Regions from separate parts of the Blautia sp. aa_0143 genome, predicted to be linked through region 1. Evidence: predicted binding sites of a transcription regulator. Region 1 holds the regulator's gene; the other holds the start of a gene.
What was found. The regulator HrcA, encoded in region 1, represses chaperone genes, less so after heat shock. The targets are predictions, from matches to a motif close to TGTTAGCACTCNNNNNNNNNGAGTGCTAACA.
Positions count from the first base shown of each region.

Region 1 (10,816 bases):
TATATCTCCTTATGCTGTATACACATTTACGGATTTTCATTCCAGTCTGTCGCCTGTTTTCTATTGTCCCGAAAACAGGCACTTCTTTTAATATACACGAATACAGAAAAAAAAGAAAGAGGCATTTTGTGCCTCTTTCCTGTTTTCACTTTATTTATTCCTCAAACATTTCCTTAACTTTCTCACGGAAACCTTTTTTCTTCTTTTCGGTTTTTTCGGAAGTCTCGGATGTGCTGTCCTCTGACGGACGGTTTCCACATGCCGCATCAAAAGCTTCCAGAGCTTTCTTTGCTTCCTCATTGAGATTTGTCGGAGTCTGGACTACCAGTGTTACATAGTGGTCACCACGAACGTTCTTGTTGCGTAATGACGGAACACCTTTGCCCTTCAGGCGGATTCTTGTATCCGTCTGTGTTCCCGGTTTCACCTCATAGGAAACCTCACCGTCTACCGTATTGATACGCATCTCACCGCCAAGTGCAGCCTGTGCAAATGTGATCGGAGCTGTTGAAAAGATATTCATATCCTGTCTCTGGAAGATCGGATGACGGGCTACATTTACCTCCACCAGCAGATCTCCTCTCGGACCGCCGTTGGTTCCCGGCTCACCTTTTTCACGGATACGGATGCACTGACCATTGTCGATACCGGCCGGTACAGATACCTGGATCTTCTTTCTGGAAGAAGTATATCCGGTTCCACGGCAGGCACTGCATTTATCCTTGATCACCTTACCGGTTCCATTACAGTCCGGACAGGTCTGAACATTACGTACCATACCAAACATGGACTGCTGAGTGTAAACGATCTGACCCTGGCCTTTACATTTCGGACATGTGACCGGTGATGTTCCAGGTTTCGCTCCGGTTCCGTGACATGTGGTACACTCATCCTTCAGAACGATCTCCAACTCTTTCTCGCACCCGAAAACCGCTTCCTCAAAAGTAATGTTCACACGTGCACGAAGATTGGAGCCCTTCATCGGTCCGTTGTTGGCCCGTCTGGTTCTGCCTCCGCCGCCGAAAAGGTCTCCGAAGATATCTCCGAAGATGTCTCCCATATCTGCGCCGTTGAAGTCAAATCCGCCAAAGCCGCCGGCTCCGCCTCCACCGCCATTTTCAAATGCCGCATGACCAAACTGATCATACTGTCTTCTCTTGTCGGCATCACTTAAAACGGAGTAAGCCTCTGTCGCCTCTTTGAATTTCGCTTCAGCCTCTTTATCACCCGGATTTACATCCGGGTGATATTTCTTGGCCAGCTTACGATATGCTTTTTTTAATGTTGCGTCATCGGCGTTTTTATCCACACCTAAGACTTCATAATAATCTCTTTTATCAGCCATTGTAATTATTTCCTACTTGTCTTAGACTTCCTTGTAATCAGCATCTACAACATCATCGCCGTATCCTGCTTCATTTCCGCCCTGGGCACCAGCGTTTCCGCCCATGTTGCCCATATCCGGTCCAGGACCAGCCTGACCCTGAGCCCCCTGAGTCTGCTCATACATCTTGGAAAACAGCTTCTGAGCGCTCTCCATCATCTTCTCCTGTGCAGCTTTGATGTCTGCAACCTGAGAATCAGTAAGCTCCTGTGCATTTGCTGTCTGTGCAAGAAGATCCTTCAGTGCATTGAGGTCTGCCTCAACACTTGCTTTATCGTTTGCATCAAGCTTGTCGCCTGCTTCCTTCAGTGCATTCTCAACCTGGAATACCATGGAGTCTGCATTATTTCTTGTGTCGATCGCCTCTTTACGTTTCTTATCCTGAGCCTCGAACTCCGCTGCTTCTTTGACAGCTTTGTCGATATCGGAATCGGACATGTTAGAACCAGCTGTGATCGTGATGTGCTGCTCCTTACCTGTTCCAAGATCCTTAGCGGATACGTTAACGATACCGTTGGCATCGATGTCAAATGTTACCTCGATCTGCGGAACACCACGACGTGCTGGCGGGATTCCATCCAGACGGAACTGGCCGAGGGATTTGTTGTCTTTTGCGAACTGACGCTCACCCTGTACAACGTTGATATCTACAGCTGTCTGGTTGTCTGCTGCTGTGGAGAAGATCTGGCTCTTCTTTGTAGGAATTGTAGTATTTCTCTCGATCAGACGAGTTGCGATACCACCCATTGTCTCAATGGACAGAGACAGCGGAGTAACATCCAGAAGAAGGATATCACCGGCACCTGCATCACCTGCAAGTTTACCACCCTGTACAGAAGCACCAAGTGCAACACACTCATCCGGATTCAGGTTCTTGCTCGGCTCTTTGCCTGTTAACTGTCTTACCTTATCCTGTACTGCCGGGATACGGGAAGAACCACCAACCAGAAGTACCTGGCCAAGCTCGGAAGCTGTGATACCTGCATCAGACAGTGCACGACGAACCGGCTCAGCAGTCATCTCTACAAGGTCATGTGTCAGCTCATCAAATTTAGCTCTTGTAAGGTTCATATCGAAATGCTTCGGTCCCTCAGCTGTAGCTGTGATGAACGGAAGGTTGATGTTTGTTGTTGTTGCGGAAGAAAGCTCTTTCTTAGCTTTCTCAGCTGCCTCTTTCAGTCTCTGAAGAGCCATCTTGTCGTTGCTTAAGTCTACGCCCTCTGTTCTCTTGAACTCAGCAAGCATGTAATCTGTAACTTTCTTATCAAAGTCATCTCCACCAAGACGGTTATTACCAGCTGTGGAAAGAACCTCGATAACGCCATCACCGATCTCAATCACGGATACATCGAATGTACCACCACCAAGGTCGTATACCATGATCTTCTGCTCTTTCTCATTGTCAAGGCCATATGCAAGAGCTGCTGCTGTAGGCTCGTTGATGATACGTTTTACATCAAGACCTGCGATCTTACCTGCATCTTTGGTAGCCTGACGCTGAGCATCGTTGAAGTAAGCCGGAACTGTGATAACTGCCTCTGTTACTTTCTCACCAAGATATGCCTCTGCATCCTTTTTCAGTTTCTGAAGGATCATTGCGGAGATCTCCTGTGGAGAATATTTCTTGTCATCGATGGTTACACGGTAATCGGTACCCATCTCTCTTTTGATAGAGGAGATCGTTCTGTCTGCATTTGTAACTGCCTGACGTTTTGCAGGCTCACCTACCAGACGCTCTCCTGTTTTTGTGAATGCTACAACGGATGGTGTTGTTCTTGCGCCTTCTGTATTTGCGATAACTGTCGGCTGTCCACCTTCCATTACGGCTACACAGCTGTTTGTTGTACCTAAGTCAATACCAATAATCTTTCCCATGATTTTTTCCTCCTGTTTTAGTCTGTATCTGTTAAAATAAAGTTTGTTGTCAGTTAGTTCGCAACCTTCACCATACTGTGGCGTACTACGAAATCCTTGTAAGTGTAACCCTTCTGGAATTCTTCCACCACGATGTTCTCTCCAACCTCTTCATCCTCCACATGCATCACTGCATTATGGAAATCCGGGTTGAATTCCTTTCCCACTGCTTCGATCGGCTTCACACCAAGCTCATCCAGTGTTGTGGTAAGCTGCTTGTAGATCATTTTCATTCCATCTGCAAAAGCATCGCCTTCCTGTGCCTGTGCAAGACCTCTTTCGAAGTTATCCACAACCGGCAGGATCTTTTCAACGATTTCTTTTGCTCCGATGATGTACATGCTGGATTTTTCTTTTTCCGTTCTTTTACGGAAATTATCAAATTCAGCCATGGTACGCTTCAGGCGATCGGTAAGTTCCTCCACCTTCTGCTCAGATTTATCTTTTTTCTTCTTTCCGAAGAAGGAAGTTTTTGATTTTTCTTCTTTTTTATCCTCTGAGGCAGCTTCTTCGCCTGGAGTATTATTTTCTTCCTCCGGCAGATCTTCTCCCTCCGGTGTCAGGTTTTCTTCTTCCTGATCTCCGTCAGTTACGGGGATTTCCTTCTCCGCTTCCTGCTCTTCGGATGTTTTCTTTGTTTCCTCCGACACTTTTTTTCTACCGCCTTTCTAAGTTTTCTTCTTTTTCAAAACGTCATCCAGATGATTCTTCAGTTCCTTCAGACTGTCCACTACATTCTCATAATCCATTCGTTTGGGACCGATGATCCCGATGGTTCCGTACATTCCGTCTCCCAGTTCATATCTGGCAGTTACAATGCTGCAGTCCTTCATGGTCTGGATTGGCATCTCATCACCGATGTAAACCTGAATTCCTGTATTCTCTCCATCTGACATCTGTTCTTTTACAAGATCGGCAAGTTCATGCTTCTCCTCAAATGCGGAGATCAGCTCCGTTGCCTTCTCTTTATCGGCAAGCTCCGGATACTTGAAAATGTTAGTTGCACCTGAAGTATAGATCTCCATATCTTCCTCTTCCACATGAATGGTGGCTGCCACTGCATCCAGAACCGTTGCCACCACACCGCTGTGGCTGCCTGCCTGTTCCTTCAGTCTGGCGATCATCCCAAGGTTGATATCCTGGATTGGAATCCCATTGAGATTGGTGTTAAGAAGAAGATTCAGTTTCAGGATCGTCTGGTCGTCCATTTCCTCATCCAGATTGATGATCTGGTTCCGGACTGTGTTGTTGTCACTGACAACCACTGCCACAAGCTGAAGCTCGCTCATCCTCGACAGCTGGATGAACTTGACCTTGTTGCCGCTGTACTGCGGAACGGAAACCATGGTAGCATAGTTGGTATTGGAAGCAAGAACCTTCGCAACCTTCTTAAGCACCTTATCCATCTTATCTGTCTTCTCAATGATCAGATCTCGCAGCTCTGCGACCTCCGCTTCCTTCTCCTTCATCAACTCATTGACGTAAAGTCTGTAGCCCTTATCTGAAGGAATCCTTCCTGCTGAGGTATGAGGCTGGACGATATAGCCCATATCTGTCAGGTCTGACATTTCATTTCGGATCGTTGCGGAACTGACATTGAGATCCGCATACTTGGAAATGGTCCTGGAACCAACCGGTTCTCCGGTTTCCATATAGGTCTTGATGATTGCTTTTAAGATTTTTTGCTTGCGCTCATTCAACACCTCTTCCATGAATCCATCTCCTTTCCTTTTTATTCTTTCCTGACGGATGTTGATTCTTTTTTTACATCTGTTAGCACTCATTTTAGTGGAGTGCTAACATCTACAGTCTTTAAGATATCACCATGTAAAATATTTGTCAATATGTTTTGAAAAAAAGTTCTTATTTTTTCAAAACAAAAAAAGCATCAGTACGATGCTTTTTTGTAATACTGGTCTATGCAGTTCTGTGCCCCGGCAAAAAATTCCGCTTCTGTTTTCTGTCCCAGCATATATTTCTGAAATTCCGTTCCCATGGACGAAACGGCTTCTATGGAATCGGCACACAGTGGTCTTGCTTTCAGCTTATAATCTTTCAGATATTGCCGGATCATTTCAATGCCATCCAGATCAAAATTCTTATCCTCGATCACATCCAGTCTTGCCGGACACATTTTTGTCAGCTGTCCGTAATTTTTACTGGCCTCATATCCGGACACATACTGAAGGAACTTCAGAGCTGCTTCTTTATGATCAGAATTTTTATTCAGTACATACTGCCAGGTTGCGATATTGGTCACCTTCTCGTCAAATTCCGGAAATGGTGCCATATGGATCTTATCTTTTCCATACACGCCTGCATTCTGAAAAGTACTCAACACACCGGTATACATAAACATACATCCATACTGGCCGTTTATAAATTTTTCATTCAGCTGGTCATGCTGGTCGATCAGATTCTCCTCTGATATCATCCCTGTATCCAGCATTCGCTTCATATATTCTGCCGCTTCTCTTGTTTTCGGATCCGTCCAGTCTGTATAATCTCCTCCGAAAAAATCGACATACTCGCTGATACTATTATATATGTAAGAAATCTCCCATGCATCCCCATATGCATATTTTCCCGTATTCTGAAGCTTTTTCTGAAGGATCTCAAGATCACTGAGACAGGAGAGTCTGTCCAGACCAGCCTGATCCAGCAATTCCTGGTTCACCCAGAATGCCATGATATCCATCCTGAACGGTACCGAAAAAATATGTCCGTCTGACATGCATATTTCTTTCAGGTATTCCTGCAGAAAATTCGCCGCTGTCTCCTCTGTCATAACCGTATCTTCCAACGGAAGAAGAAATCCCTTATGTTTAAATTCGGATATCATCTCATCATTTACTGTGATCAGATCAACAGAATCATCTCCTGATGTCAGAAGAGTTGCTATTTTGGCCTGGCGATTGTCCGCATTGGCCGGACATTTTTCAATATGGATCTTTATTCCAAGATCTTTTTCCGCCTGGCTGATAAAAGAATCAAAGCCTTCTGTGCCTGCATCCACATGAAGGATCGTCAGTTCCTGTCTGTTCTCCGGCACAATATCAGATGCAGCCTCCTTCTTCTGGACTCCACATCCTGTCACTGCCAGAGCCAGGGCAAATACCCCGCAAAATACCTGTTTTTTCAATCTCTACCACCCTTTTTATCTGGGCCATCTATCCTCTTTTGACATCAACGGCTGGAACGGTGCATGAGGAAGTGTCTGATACCAGTACGCTACACTTGCCACATCATCCTGTCGTTCAAACAGGCCACGGTATCCGACGCCTATCTGCTGAATCGTAACGCGAAGATCCTCTTCAAAGCAGATTGGATCCTGTAAATGCCATCTGTAAAAGCCTCTCATTGGCGGGCAGTCATCATTATGATAAAAATTGTGGATCAGCTCGTCATGGGCAGAATAATACGGATATCCCAGATACGGCGTGTTATAATTCTGTTCCACGGTTTTTCCATCCACCTGTTTGGCAAAGCTCCAGGAACCACCAAAGTAATCTTCCGTTCCTGTTCCACAGATGGTCGGATACTCCTCATCTCCGTCAATATAAAACTTCATTTCTCCCTCGCCCCACCAGTAACGTTCCAGTGTGGTAAGTGCCATGTAGGTTCCTATATAATGGCCTTTTCCTTTTACTCCATCCAAAATTGTATAATCTTTTGTTTTTTCTGTCAACCGTTCCCTTCTCCACTGCGCATGGAAATAAGCAATATCGTCCGGAAGCTCATCATAGAGACAGTAATCTACCTGATAAAAGAAAGCCGGGATTTTATTTGCATGCTGGTTTTCCAGTGTGATCTTTGCTTTCTTCTTAAACGGCATCGGGAAATAGCAGTTAAAGCCCCTGTTTGGAACAACAGCCACCGGAACAGAATTTACAAAACATTCCCTTCCGAATCCGCAGCAGAAGAAATCACCCAGAGGACTTTCCACGGAAGGAGTTTCCTCGTCATCCCAGTACATACGGATTACAAGATCTCTCAGTACAAAGCAATCTGCCTCTGTAGTCTTGTTATCAACGGTGATCCAGATATGATTGATCTGTCCCGGTCCTTCCATTTCTGCCAGAGTTACCACAGTTCCCGGCTCAATATCCCTGAGACACGGGCTTCCTTTTCTGGACGGTCCCAGATGACTTGCAGCCATACCGCCTCTGCCTTTTTCTCCATGAGGATTTTCTGCGTTGATCGCACGGCTTTTTCCATGCTTTGCAAGTGCGATCCCTCCCAGTCCGCCTGTAAATGCCTGATACATATCTGTTTTCTCCTCTCTTTTGGAAATTAAAAATATTATATTTACGCTTTTACTCCACCTGCCATGATACCATCCATGATCTGTTTCTCAAAAACAGCTACAAAGATAATGATCGGAAGAAGGATGATCCATCCCATGGCGCTGACCAGATCCCACGGAACTCCATACATGTTGTCACGTAACGGAAGCTGTACGATGGAAACAGAAAGTACCTGAATACCATTTGAATAAAACAACGGTGTGAAAAAGTTATTCAGACAGGTAATAAAGTTGATAATGCAAACCGTAGCGATTGCCGGCTTCATCAGCGGCAGAACGATCGTAAACAGTCTCTGTGAAAAAGATGCGCCGTCAATAGCAGCTGCCTCCTCCAGTGAGATCGGGATCTCACCGACAAAGTTTCTGAGGATCAGAACCGTAAACGGTATAACGGTACTGATATAAAGAAGGATAAGTCCCGGATATGTATCATACAGCTTTACCTTCTGCATAAACTCATACAGCGGGCGGGCTGTGACAACCTCAGGGATCAGCATGGTAGCCAGAACAAACGCAAATGCAACAGAAACTCCCTTTGAGTTAAATCTTGAGAAGCCATAGGCAGCCATTGCACACAGCACGGTACTGATCACAAGTGTAATGCCTACGATCAGAACTGTATTTCCGATCTTTGAAAGCAGTCCTACATTCTGTATCAGAAATTTATAGCTTTCCAGTGTGGGATGATCCGGAAGATAATCGATCGGTGTTTTAAACAATTCTCCTGACGGTGTGATCGAAGAAATAAAGATCCAGTAAACCGGGAACAGGATCAGAAAAGCCACAACTGCAAACAGAACCCATCTTCCAACGGCTACCACTCCATGATAAACATTATATTTTCCTGTATTCTTCACGATAATTCCCCCTAACTGTCAAACTTATTCATAACACGTATATTCAGCCAGCTGAAGATCGCCATTACAACAAACAGCAGCATAGCCAGCGCCGAAGCATATCCTACGTTTAGATTTGTAAATGCTTCTGTTGTGATTCTGTATGCGATCAGCGCAGTATCCTCTCCAGGGCCTCCAGATGTCATGGAATAAACCAGATCGAAGGTTGTCAGTCTCCAGAGTGTGAACGGAATACATAAAGTCAGGACATTTTTTGCGATCAGCGGAAGTGTGATCCGGAAAAAGCTCTGGATCCCGTTTGCACCGTCTACCTTTGCTGCCTCATAGATATCGCCGGAAATAAACTGAAGTCCGGAAAGTACAAGAATTGCAAAGAACGGAAGGTCCTTCCACAGGTCCATTGCAATTACCGCTGCTCTTGCAGTACCTGTATTGATCAGCCAGCTGTTCTGGTAACCCGGTACAAACCAGCGGATAAAATCATTGATCAGACCATAATCATTGTTAAATGCCCATTTTGCAGCCATACCGGCTACTACTGCAGGCATAGCCCACGGGATCAGCACGATGGTCCTCAGAAAACGGCGGCCTTTGAATTTCATATTCAGGATCAGTGCCAGGATAACTCCGAGGATCACATGAAAGATCATGGAAGCAACCACAAATATTGCCGTAAAGCTGATCGATGTGAGCACTTTAGGATCAGAAAATACCTTCAGGTAATTCTTGAAGCCTATAAATTCATTGATACCTGCAAGGATACTGATATTAAAGAAGCTGTTTTTCACAGTCATCAGAATGGGATATACTGTTGTAAAACCTCGAATCAGTACAACCGGCAGGATCAAAAGCCATGGTATCCACTTCATATTTTTTTTGCTTATTGTCATGGAACTTTCCTCCCTGTTCATCAAGCAATGTAAAGCAGACTTTTACCTCTGCTTTACATTGCTGTTTTTTTATATCTTTTACTTATACATATCTACCACATCCTGAGCCTTCTTGCAGAACTCATCAACTGTAATCTCGTCTTTCATACAGGACTGGAAGATTGTTCCCATATCGCTGATAAATTCCATTGTCTGTGCCACCATCGGACGTCCCTGTACATTGCATTCATTTGCATATCTGCTGTACATTTCTTTTGCCGGGTCAGAATCCGGAACTACCTTCTCTGCAACATCCTTTCTTGCAGGATATCTGTCAAATGCTTTATAGGAAGCTTCCATTCCGCCTTCATCAGCCATATACTGGAGGAATTTCACAGCTGCATCTTTATTCTTGGATGCTTTGTTGAGAACATAGCTCCAGGAATCTGTAAAGATCGCACGCTCTCCCTTGCCGCTGAAATCCGGTACCATTTCCATGTGGATCTTATCTGCGCCAAGCATATCTGCCTTTGCATAATCTGTTCCAAGGCCCCACATGAACCAGCATCCGTATTTTCCGTCATTGATCTTCGGATTCATCTGGTCATATTTATCTGCAATCTGTTCGATGGATGTTTCTTTATTAGCAACCAGATCGTGAAGGAACTGAACTGCTTCCTTGTTTTCCTCTTTGGTCCAGTCAAAATAATCGCCGCCGAACATGTTTACAAACTGTGCAAGCTCGTTAAATGCATAGGTTTTCTCCCAGGAACCGCCGTAGCCGAATCTTCCGTCCTTGGAAACAGCCTTCATATACTTCATGAAATCCTCTTTTGTATCAATGGATTTGATTCCGACCTCATCCATGATCTCCTGATTTACCCAGAATGCAAGATATCCTGTATAGCCTGGAACACCGACGATGTTTCCGTCCTTATCTGTGATCATATCCTTTACATATCCCTGGGCAAACTGATCAGCGATATCATCTGTCATTACTGTATCGTTCAGTCCTTCCAGCCATCCGGAATTTTTAAATGCCGCGCTCATCTCATCGTTGATCTCAATGACATCCACGGAAGTATCTCCTGTGGAAAGCATTGTGGTGATCTTCTGCTGACGGGTATCTGTATCTGTAGGTGCCGCAATTACATTAATGTTCAGGCCCGTGGCATCTTCCACATTTGCAAGCCAGTCCTCAAAATCCGGGTCTGTGGTGTTGACGCTGTATAAGGTAAGATCATATTTTTCCTTTGCGGAAACAGTAACCACGTTACCTGCCATACCCACAACCATCGCTGCTGCCAAAACTGCACTCATTACTTTTTTCTTCATATCTTTCTTCCTTTCTGGACATTTTCGTGTTTGTCCACACCTGTTTTTGATGGTTTAAGGATACCAGAGAGCCCCCTCATTCTAAATACAATATTTTATGATTTATTTATATTATTTTTCGTTCTCTTGTATTTTTGTTGTTAATTTTTTA
Region 1 is NZ_RCXU01000019.1:3,323-14,138, reverse strand. Features, by position in the region: gene dnaJ (molecular chaperone DnaJ) at 155-1,345, opposite strand; gene dnaK (molecular chaperone DnaK) at 1,367-3,259, opposite strand; gene grpE (nucleotide exchange factor GrpE) at 3,313-3,948, opposite strand; gene hrcA (heat-inducible transcriptional repressor HrcA) at 3,967-5,010, opposite strand; gene EAI83_RS10695 (ABC transporter substrate-binding protein) at 5,187-6,440, opposite strand; gene EAI83_RS10690 (glycoside hydrolase family 172 protein) at 6,456-7,565, opposite strand; gene EAI83_RS10685 (carbohydrate ABC transporter permease) at 7,607-8,461, opposite strand; gene EAI83_RS10680 (carbohydrate ABC transporter permease) at 8,473-9,351, opposite strand; gene EAI83_RS10675 (ABC transporter substrate-binding protein) at 9,430-10,665, opposite strand.

Region 2 (10,816 bases), on a different contig from region 1:
ATCTGTCCTCTGAGAGGACAGATCGATCATCCGGGACGCTGCAGACTATAATATAAGGGAAGGTGAATACCATGGCAGTAAAAAGAGATTATTACGATGTTCTGGGCATTGACCGGAACGCAGATGAAAAAACAATAAAAAAAGCCTATCGTAAACTGGCCAAAAAATATCATCCGGATACAAACGCCGGTAATGCAGATGCCGCAGATAAATTTAAAGAAGTAAACGAAGCCTACGATGTCTTAAGTGATCCAAAGAAGAAAAAAATGTATGATCAGTTTGGTCATGCCGCATTTGAAGCAGGAGCTGATCCTGGAGCCGGCGCAGGTGCCGGTGGATTCGGCGGATTCCAGGGTGGCGGCAATGGCAGCTATCAAGAATTTCATTTTAACGGTGAAAATATGGACGATATTTTTGGTGATATCTTCGGAAATATGTTCCACGGCAGTCACGGCGAAAGCCGCGGTTTCGGCAGCAATGGCACATATGAGCATTTCACCGGTAACGGTGGCGGCTTTCACAGTGGATTTGGCGGAAGTGGCTTTCACAGTGGCAACGGCTTCGGCGGATTCCATCAACAGGATTTTCCGCAAAAAGGCTCTGATGTGAAGGCCAGCATCAACGTTACCTTTGATGAGGCAGCTTTTGGTGCAGATAAAAGGATCTCTCTGTCCGGTCCGGACGGAAGCTCCGGTGCACCGCAGACACTTCAGATTCATATTCCGGCAGGTATTGATACCGGCAAGAGTATCCGTCTGAAAGGAAAAGGCATGCCCGGAACCGGCGGCGGTGAGCCTGGTGACCTTCTTCTGAAGGTTACCGTAGGAACACGTCCTGGCTATGAACGAAAGGGATCGGATGTTTATACCACCATTTCTATTCCTTACACAACCGCTGTTTTCGGCGGTGAAGCCACCGTTCCCACCCTTTACGGAAATGTTATCTGTAAGATCAGGGAAGGTATGCAGTCCGGTTCCAAGATCCGCCTGAGAGGAAAAGGCATTGTTTCCATGAAGAACCCTTCCGTCCGCGGTGATCAGTATGTAACCATTCAGATCCAAGTTCCTCAGAATCTGAATTATTCCGCAAAAGAGAAACTCCATGAATATGCAAAGGCCTGTGGACTGGAACGGAGTAATGCCACCGGATCACATGTAGCATAAAAGTTAAAATAAAAGAGTATCACAAAGCTCATCACTATCAATGAGTTCCTGTGATACTCTTTTTTGATTTTAAAGTAAGATCTGATATAGCTTATGACAGCGTCATATCTCCATCTTTCACCCATCCGAGCTTACGTACAAACATATTGATCAACGGGCAGAGAACTGCCGGGAGAATAAAAGAGATCAGAAAAAGTCCTGCCCAGTCCATAGCTGTAACAGCTGTCTTGGTTCCTTCTGCAATATCATTCATCCATCCTGTATACACACCGATCTGACCTACAAAACCGCAGGTACCCATTCCTGAGGATACAGCAGTTCCGTTCATCTGAAGCCTGAACAAGCAGGTTGCAATAGGTCCTGTGATAGCAGATGTTACGATCGGAGCGATCCAGATTCTTGGATTTCTGACGATATTTCCCATCTGGAGCATGGAAGTTCCGATTCCCTGAGAGACAAGACCACCCCATTTGTTTTCCCTGAAGGACATGACCGCAAAACCTACCATCTGCGCACAGCAGCCCGCTACTGCAGCGCCGCCTGCCAGTCCGGTAAGTCCCAGAGCCGCGCAGATCGCAGCAGAAGAGATCGGCAGCGTTAGTGCGATTCCAACAAATACAGAAACCAAGATTCCCATAAAGAATGGCTGCAGATCTGTTGCCCACATGATCACGCTTCCTACCTTCATGGCAGCTTTTCCAAGAGCCGGTGCCCACCATGCGGAAAGACCTACGCCCACACCGATGGTTACAAGAGGCGTTACAAGGATATCGATCTTTGTTTCCTTTGAAACTGCCTTACCGATCTCAGCTGCAACAATGGCAACAAACAGTACAGCCAGAGGACCGCCTGCTCCGCCAAGTGCGTTGGAGGCAAATCCAACGGTGATCAGCGAAAACAATACCAGCGGCGGGCAATGCAAGGCGTAACCGATGGCTACTGCCATGGCAGGGCCGCTCATGGCAGATGCCAGAGAACCTACTGTATACTGGGTATCATTGACTGTGGCAACTGCCATAGTCAGAAACGGAATGTGAAACTGTGTGCCAATGGTGTTGATGATCGTACCGATCAGCAGGGAACAGAAAAGTCCCTGTGCCATAGCTCCCAGTGCATCGATACCATATCTCTTCAGAGAGATCTCGATATCCTTCCGTTTTAGAAATGCTTTGAATTTTTCCATTTTTAAACTCTCTCCTTACCCTGATCCGCTTCCTGCCGGATCAGTTCCTTTATTTGCAAAAAGCCTCGCTTACTTTCTCAAGTTCCTCGCGGATGGAAATATGCTGCGGACATACTTCCTCACACTGTCCGCATTTTATACATTCATCTGCACGCTTTCTGCCATGACTGACTACCAGCCAGTCTTCCTGATGCGCTGCGGCGGCTTTATTTCCGTACAATGTCAGATAATTCATTGCTGTAAAAGAACCGGAAATTCCAATTTCCATCGGACAGACCTTTGCACAGTAGTTACAGGTTGTACATGGGATCAGAGGAATTTTGCTCATAGCCTCTCTTGCCTTATCAAGAGTCTCCTTCTCACTGTCAGTAAGGCCATTGAAATCCTTCATAAAGGAAAGGTTATCCTCCATCTGTGCAACATTGCTCATTCCGGAAAGTACGGTGATCACGCCTTCCAGATTTGCCGCAAAACGGATTGCCCAGGATGCTGTGGATGCTTCCGGCTCTGCTTCCTTCAGAAGCTTTTCCACTGCTTCCGGCGGAGTTGCAAGCATGCCGCCTTTTACAGGTTCCATGATAATGACCGGTTTTCCATGTTTTCTGGCTACCTCGTAGCAGGCTCTTGACTGGATCACCGGATTTTCCCAGTCTGCGTAATTGATCTGCAGCTGTACAAATTCCATTTCCGGATGTGCAGTGAGAAGTGCATCCAGCTCCTCCGGTGTGGAGTGGAACGAAAATCCTGCATGTCTGATCAGACCGGCTTCCTTCTGTTCATGGATCCAGTCCCATAAACCGTACTTATCAAAATATTTTGTTCTGTGCTCTCCAAGATTGTGGAGAAGATAAAAGTCGAAATATCCTGCCTTTGTTCTCTCCAGAGATGTTTTAAACTGTGCAAGAGCTTCATCTCTTGTCTTGCAGTTGATCCAGGCTGCCATCTTGGTGGCTAACTGATATTTTTCTCTCGGATAACGCTCTACCAGCGCTTCGCGGATAGCATCTTCGCTTCCTGCATAAGCCCATGCTGTATCAAAATATGTAAATCCGGCTTCCATAAATTTGTCCACCATGACTTTGGTCTGCTCCACATCGATCACACCTTCTGATTTCTGCGGAAGTCTCATAAGGCCAAAACCAAGTTTTTTGATCTCTTCACCTAAATATGCCATATCTTTCTCCCTTCTTATTACATACCGGAAAATTCCTCATATCATCTGATATATCACCGGATAAGCAATATTTCTGACACAGATATCTCCCGGACCGTTATATTTTTGCCGCAGAAAAACTGCGTTTCTCCTATTATAACGATATTTTTCCTGGCGGTAAACCTTTTTCTTTTACAAGTGTCAAGACAACGCCAGGATATAAAAAACAGCTGCCGCACGTTTATTGCACGGCAACTGTCTTTTGTCCTATCAGTTCATCTTTGTTCTTTACACCTCAGATCAAATATTTTAAACTGATATTACTTATAATAACCATATATCGAAAGGCAGAAAACTCTCATGAAAAACAAGCAGGTCATGAACCGCCAGACTTCGTCAAAAGAACTTCATCTTATTTCCTGCGGCTGGGAAAAATGTACACCGGAACAGTCCTATGGTCCAGGTGTACGGCGGTATTACACCATTCACTTTGTGCTGAGCGGGCAGGGATATTTCTATATGAACAACCGGAAATATACCTTGAAAGCCGGACAGTGCTTTTTCATTCCTCCTATGACCAGTTCTCTCTACAAAGCGGAACCTTCTGATCCCTGGACTTACATCTGGATCTGCTTCAATGGAGAAAATGCTCCCATACTTTGTGAACACTGTCATCTTACTGAAGAAACTCCGGTCCAGCAGCTAAATTCGGTTCTTCCCTATCAGGAAACCATTCTTGAAATGATGACTCACCCGCAGCTGACGCCCTCCAGTGAAGCCTATATCCAGAGTGGTCTTTACCGGATCATCGCCATGCTGGAGGAAGAATTTCATGCTTCCTACACGACCATGGAATCCAATGAGAATTTTTACATCACACAGGCTGTTGATTACATCAAAAAAAGTCCGCTACAGAATATCACTGTGACAGATGTTGCTGACTATCTCCATATCAGCCGCAGCCACCTTTACGGACTTTTTAAAAAACATCTTGGAACCACACCCCAAGCATTCCTGACTTCAGCCAAGATCATCAACGCCCGGGAGCTTCTGACCATCACGGATATCCCTGTCTCCAGCGTGGCGTTCTCCTGCGGATATCAAAATCCATTTGCCTTTTCCCGTGCCTTCAAAAAAGAAACCGGCATGACGCCACGGGAATACCGGGAAAAATATCATCATGCCGAGGATCTTCTGGATTGCTGAACCACTTTTTCTGATTTACGGAACAACTACCTTGGCATTATAGTATTCCACCGCAGCATCCATGGTCGGACCTTCGTTGTCAAACCAGTCATAAGTGATAGTTTCGCCGTTTTCTCCCCATACCTCCGGGCAGTCGATTTCTTCCCAGTCCATCGGAACAAAATGCTCTTTCTGTTCTGATGCACGCAGCATGATCTGATGCAGCTCCTCAAATTCCTCCGGATTCAAAACTCCAGGTTTTGCGGATACAAACAGTGGTGTACCGCTCTTTGCAAGAACGTCTGCCCACTGACGATTTTTCTCCCATGGGATCATTCCGAAAATACCGACACAGTCTGCATCAATATGGTAAAACGTATTGTGCTGCGGAAGACGGAATGCCAGCGTATTTACGCCCATTCGTCTGGTACGCTCCCAGATACGTCCGCTGGTATCGTCACCGGTCCGGTTCAGATGCATCAGGCCTGCGCCGAGATGTCCGATGGTATTGCAGCCGATGATCACTGCGTTGTTGCTCCGGGAAGCATCATAAATCTCCTGATAAAGCATTTTTACGATTTCTGCGCTGGTTTTGGTCTGATCATAAAAATGCCATTTCTCCATGGAATTGTCTCTTAAATTCGCCTCAAATCCCCATTTCCCAAAGAGATCAAAGGTAGAAAAATCATGCTTGATCAGCGTGTATCCCCAATCACAGATCCTCTCGATATCTTTACGGATATATTCCAGTGCATCCGGGTGGGACGGATCGAGACAGTCATTATAGGAAATTCTCCACTCATTCGGGATATTCTCATCTTCATTAAGAAGCAGACGGACCCAGATACCCGGGCGGACACCTTTTTTCTCCAGCTTGTCTGCAAGACCTTTCATATCCGGAAATCTGTCATTGCCTTTTGTCCATGGTCCACCGTTGTATTCATCCAAGCGGTGATGTTCCTGCCAACAGTCATCAATGACCATGAACGGAGGATTTTTTACACCTTCGGTCAGTTTCAGGATATAATCGGTATCACTTAAGATCTCCTCTTCGGAGCTGTCACCGTAAGCATAGTACCAGTTATTGCTTCCATATACCGGAAACTCTGGGAAGATCGGATCTGCACACATTTTTTCACAGAATTTCTGTGCAGTTTCAAAAGTATCTGCTCCTTCTGCTTCCATGCAGACGATCTGTGCGGCACACAGCTTTCTTCCTTTCAGCTGTACTCCTGTATTTCCGCAGCGAACATCCAGAAACAAAGTAATTCCTTTGGTATCCACCTGCCAACAGCACATAGCAGAAGGACGGACCTTTACGCCAAAGCAGAGAACCTTCTCAGAAAGCTTCGCCAGAAAATACCATGGCAGATAACGGTTTCCGCTCATTCCATGCCATTCCGCATCACCATAGGTACGTTCCCAGGCATCTCCCAGAAATCTGGCTGATTTCGGGATCTTATAGTTCCATCTCAGCTTCACACATCTCACTGCATCCTCGGATGTGACAAATATATCCTCATGTTCACCTGCGTCCTGAAATTCCACAGTAGTTGCACCGGCAGCTACTGTCGTCTGCCCTCCCTGGCACACAAGTCTCTCCGCTTCTGTTTCCACTGTTACATAATCCGGTACCCCAAGCTTAAAATCTGCATATTTTTTCTGCATTATTCTCTCCTCCTGTACTTTTTCATTTACATTTTGCTTTACCTGCATACTCATGAATACTGTCTTTCTATCGTCTGTTCAACTCAGAAGAATGTACGAAAAATTTTTTTAATACATTTTGTCTATATGCCTTATTATATTGATTTTTTTGGTTTTTTCTATGCTTTAAAGTTATTATAACATTGCAGAATGTTCAATCTGCATAAGATTTTCAGTCCTTGTCCGATTCGCTTTTTAATATGAGAGCATAAAGGGCTAAAGGTGGAAATTAGTTTTTTCATTTTACGGAACACAAATTCTTCACAATTTTTTAGCACTCACCTATTGACTTTGCTAACAACATGTGTTATATTACATATAGAACAAAGGAGAAGATAAAAAAGAACTTCCAGATGTTCAGAATAAAACCAAACGATCACCACTGCGGAATAACCCGAAGTGGTAACTATATACCGGCAACAGTTGGATTTCTTGATCCACCGGAACGGCTTTTCAATTTGAAAGGAGAAATGACTTATGATGTTCCCGAGTGTATTTGGAGAAAACTTATTTGATGAGTGGATGGATGATTTTGGATTCAGAGATAATTTCTTTAGCGGAAAGAACCCTCTTTATGGCAAACATGCAAAAAATATCATGAAAACTGATGTACGTGAAACAGATAAAGGCTATGAGCTGGATGTAGATCTTCCAGGATTTAAGAAAGATGAAGTACAGGTACAGCTGAAGGATGGTTATCTTACCATCTCCGCTGCCAAGGGTCTTGACAAAGACGAGGAAGACAAGAAAGGCAATTATATCCGCCGTGAACGTTATGCCGGCAGCACAAGCAGAAGCTTCTATGTTGGTAATGGTGTAAAAAACGAAGATGTCCATGCAAAATTTGAGAACGGTGTTCTGAGACTTTCTATTCCGAAAAAAGCAGCTGAAGAGATTGAAGCTGATAAATATGTATCTATTGAAGGCTGATATTGACTCACTCTCACAGGGGGAGGATCCTTAGGGATTCTCCTCCTCTTTTTTATACGCAATAATACATATGACACTCTCTTTCCAATTTACTACGTACTCACAAGTACTTTCACTCTATAGTAATGATCCTATTGTCAAAGTTTTCATGATATTGGATATTTTTTAACAAATACGCTTGATTTTTTGAATATTTTTTATATATTTTGCATTATATTATTTCATTTTTTTGAAATTAATGGTATAATATGCACAGCTAATCGGATATTTGCAATCCGCATTCGGTTAAATAAATCTGTTTCGTAATCCTTCAGGATAATTCTCCTGAACAACCACGTAAAACACGATCACGACAGGAGGTTTTTATTATGGATCAGGACAACATCATAAAAATTTATGCACGCACTGACAACCGCATACAGCTTAAAATGATTCCGGGACACTTCGTAACATCCCAGTCCCATATCACACACTACCTGGATCTCACTACTATGAAATCCAGATGCGCTGAAGCACAGCGTATTGCATCCGCTCTCGCAGCAAATTACGAAGCATCCATTCCGGTAGACACCATCGTCTGCATGGACGGACTTGAAGTGATCGGTGCTTATCTCGCCGAAGAACTGACCAAAGCCGGCGTCCTTTCCATGAACGCACACCAGACCATCTACGTCATCACCCCTGAGTTCAACAGCACCGGGCAGATGATCTTCCGCGACAACTATGAACCAATGATCAATGGAAAAAACATCCTCGTCCTAAATGGTTCCATCACCACCGGATCCACATTGAACCGAGCTATCGAAAGCGTTCTGTACTATGGCGGTAAGATCCGCGGCGTGGCAGCCATCTACAGCAGTGTAGACAGTGTAGCCACACTCCCTGTCCACTCTATCTTTCAGGCCAGAGACATCCCGGACTATCACTCCTACCGCTCTGACAACTGCCCACTGTGCAAAAACCGCCAGAAGATCGATGCTATTGTCAGCAGTTACGGATATTCTGTATTATAAGATTCAGATCAATCAACGAATCCCCCATGGATAGCAAAACCAGTGGGGGATTCTCTTTATCTTTTCTTATTATAATTGATATTCTCTGTACATAGCTTCACGCATTTCTTTATCTGTAACAACCTTCTGAATCTCATTACCACGCTCATCAAGTATAAGCCTGTTGATCAGAACACTAAGTCGTTCTTCCCCCTGGGCCATTCCCTGAGCTATTCCCTGAGCCATTCCCTGGGCCATTCCCTGAGCCATTCCCTGAGCCATTCCCTGTTCTCGCCCCAGTGCTTCAGCCTGTTCCTTAGCTTCCGCCATCAGTCTTGCCCTTTTCTCAGATTCCAGTTCCAGAACATGTCCACCCATAATCTCACCTATTCCTTTCCGGACTTTCTCCTCATTTCTGAAAATATGATCAGATATCCGAGTTATCAGTCCAATCAGATCACTGAACAGTTCAGACCTTCCAGATTCAGTGATCTCTACCTCCAGTTTACTCCGGATCACTTCATATTCATTCAGTAATTCCTGAAAAAGTTGTGGATTCTCACTCATCTCATGCCCTCTTTTTTCATATCGCATGATATAAAAAGGAAGCAGCATAAGAAGACTCTTTTCAAATATCTTATCTTTTGTATAATTCTCTACTTTAATGGCAGGCACTCTGTACAAATGACATCCCCCATCCGGAAAAACCACATCCACTTCCAGAAAATCCGGCGTATTCCTACTATTTCTCAGATACAACACACAAGAACGTGGAAACTCCATCCGATACCTCCGTCCCTGCTTTCTGGCAAACTCAACAGCAGTTGCAAAATCATACTCTATCATCCGTACAGCCATTGTCGTGTCATCCGTACTCTGGCATTCTATATGATAAATCCTGTTTCCGATCAACAGCCGCGAATCCGTAATAATCTCACCATCCACCCGCTGATACTCGTTACGCAGCTGCACAATCTCCATATCAGCCGGGTATGATGTATGAAAAACATCATTGATCAAAGGCACGACCAGAAACGTCATTTTCTCCATCATAGTACGAAAAACATCATCAAAAATCGTATTATCTCTCAAACAATACTCCTTCTGGTATATACAATTATACCATCAACCAAACACTTCAGAAACCCTGTATACAGTTTTTATAAATATTTTTGAAAAAACGCTTCAGACATTGAAGCAAAAAGAAACCAAATAAATGGATAGATCTTATAAGATATACAAATCATACCACACATCCCACCACAACACCACAAAAACCCATCTCCAAATTTCGACACCACCTTCCAGCGTCCAGCAACGCGCCGACATTCACAACCTCCCTCCAAACCACATGGAATCTCAACCTTCCAAACTACAGGCGTCCAGCAACGCGCCGACGCTCACAACCTCCCTCCAAACCACATGGAATCTCAACCTTCCAAACTACAAGCGTCCAGCAACGCGCCGACGCTCACAACCTCCCTCCAAACCACATGGAAACTCAGCCTTTCCTCCCAGCCATCCAGCGCAGCGCTGATGGCTCATCCAACTCCCGTCAGACCACTCTACCCCTCCCACCATGACCGCACAGTGTGAGGTTTGCAGCAGAAGTCCGGGTGCTTTGGAGTGAGCCTTGGTCCATACTTAGCGTCTGAGGTGGTTCACGGAGAGGTACCCGGCGGCCACAAGCCGCAGGGTAAGGTCCATCTGTCTGAGCCAGGTACGCATCAGCGTACATGGCGAGTTATGGGCCGGCCGCTCCGTGAGGCACCTCAGACGCTTAGTATGACCAGGCGAAACGACGGCACCCGGACTTCTGCTGCAAATCTCACACGTCCGTCCGTGTCATCTTGCCCACACCAAACACCTGTGCTATAATCAAACTAATTAAAAAACCGAGGTAAACCACACATGAACAAAAAAGAAATCGCAGAAATAAAAAAACAATTCACCCCTGACCGCTGCTCCATCACCCGCATCTGCGGCTGCTACGTAGACGGTGAAAAAAACAAAAAAACCGAACTCAAAGAAGCCTTCTTATCCTTATCAGAGGAAGAAACCTTCAAATACTTCGACATCTTCCGAAAAACCCTCACCGGCACCATCGGAAAAAACCTCATCAACATGGAATTTCCTCTGGATCAGGAAACCGAAGGCGGAACCCAAAACTTCCTCATGAAACTCCGCAAAAGCAAACTCACCGACGACACCCTCACCGAAGCCTTCTACGACAGAATCATAGAAAACTACGACTACGGTGAAAACTACTACATCATCCTCATCCACGCAGTCTACGACATCCCCGGCAAATCCTCCGACGGTGCCGAAATGTTCGACGCTTCCGATGAGATCTACGATCACATCCTCTGCAGTATCTGCCCGGTCAAGCTCTCCAAAGCAGGCCTGCATTACAATGCAGAGACAAACAATATTGAAGACCGTATCCGGGACTGGCTGGTAGAAATGCCTGACTGGGGCTTCCTTTTCCCACAGTTCAACGACC
Region 2 is NZ_RCXU01000014.1:79,912-90,727, forward strand. Features, by position in the region: gene EAI83_RS08910 (DnaJ C-terminal domain-containing protein) at 72-1,163, shown strand; gene EAI83_RS08915 (PTS transporter subunit IIC) at 1,255-2,346, opposite strand; gene EAI83_RS08920 (aldo/keto reductase) at 2,396-3,520, opposite strand; gene EAI83_RS08925 (AraC family transcriptional regulator) at 3,860-4,705, shown strand; gene EAI83_RS08930 (glycoside hydrolase family 36 protein) at 4,721-6,352, opposite strand; gene EAI83_RS08935 (Hsp20/alpha crystallin family protein) at 6,869-7,321, shown strand; gene EAI83_RS08940 (hypothetical protein) at 7,690-8,334, shown strand; gene EAI83_RS17235 (hypothetical protein) at 8,404-9,405, opposite strand; gene EAI83_RS08945 (DUF4317 domain-containing protein) at 10,225-10,816, shown strand, end outside.
Region 2: EAI83_RS08935 (Hsp20/alpha crystallin family protein) is a predicted target of HrcA. The motif match lies at 6,661-6,691, and genes of this name have one in related genera.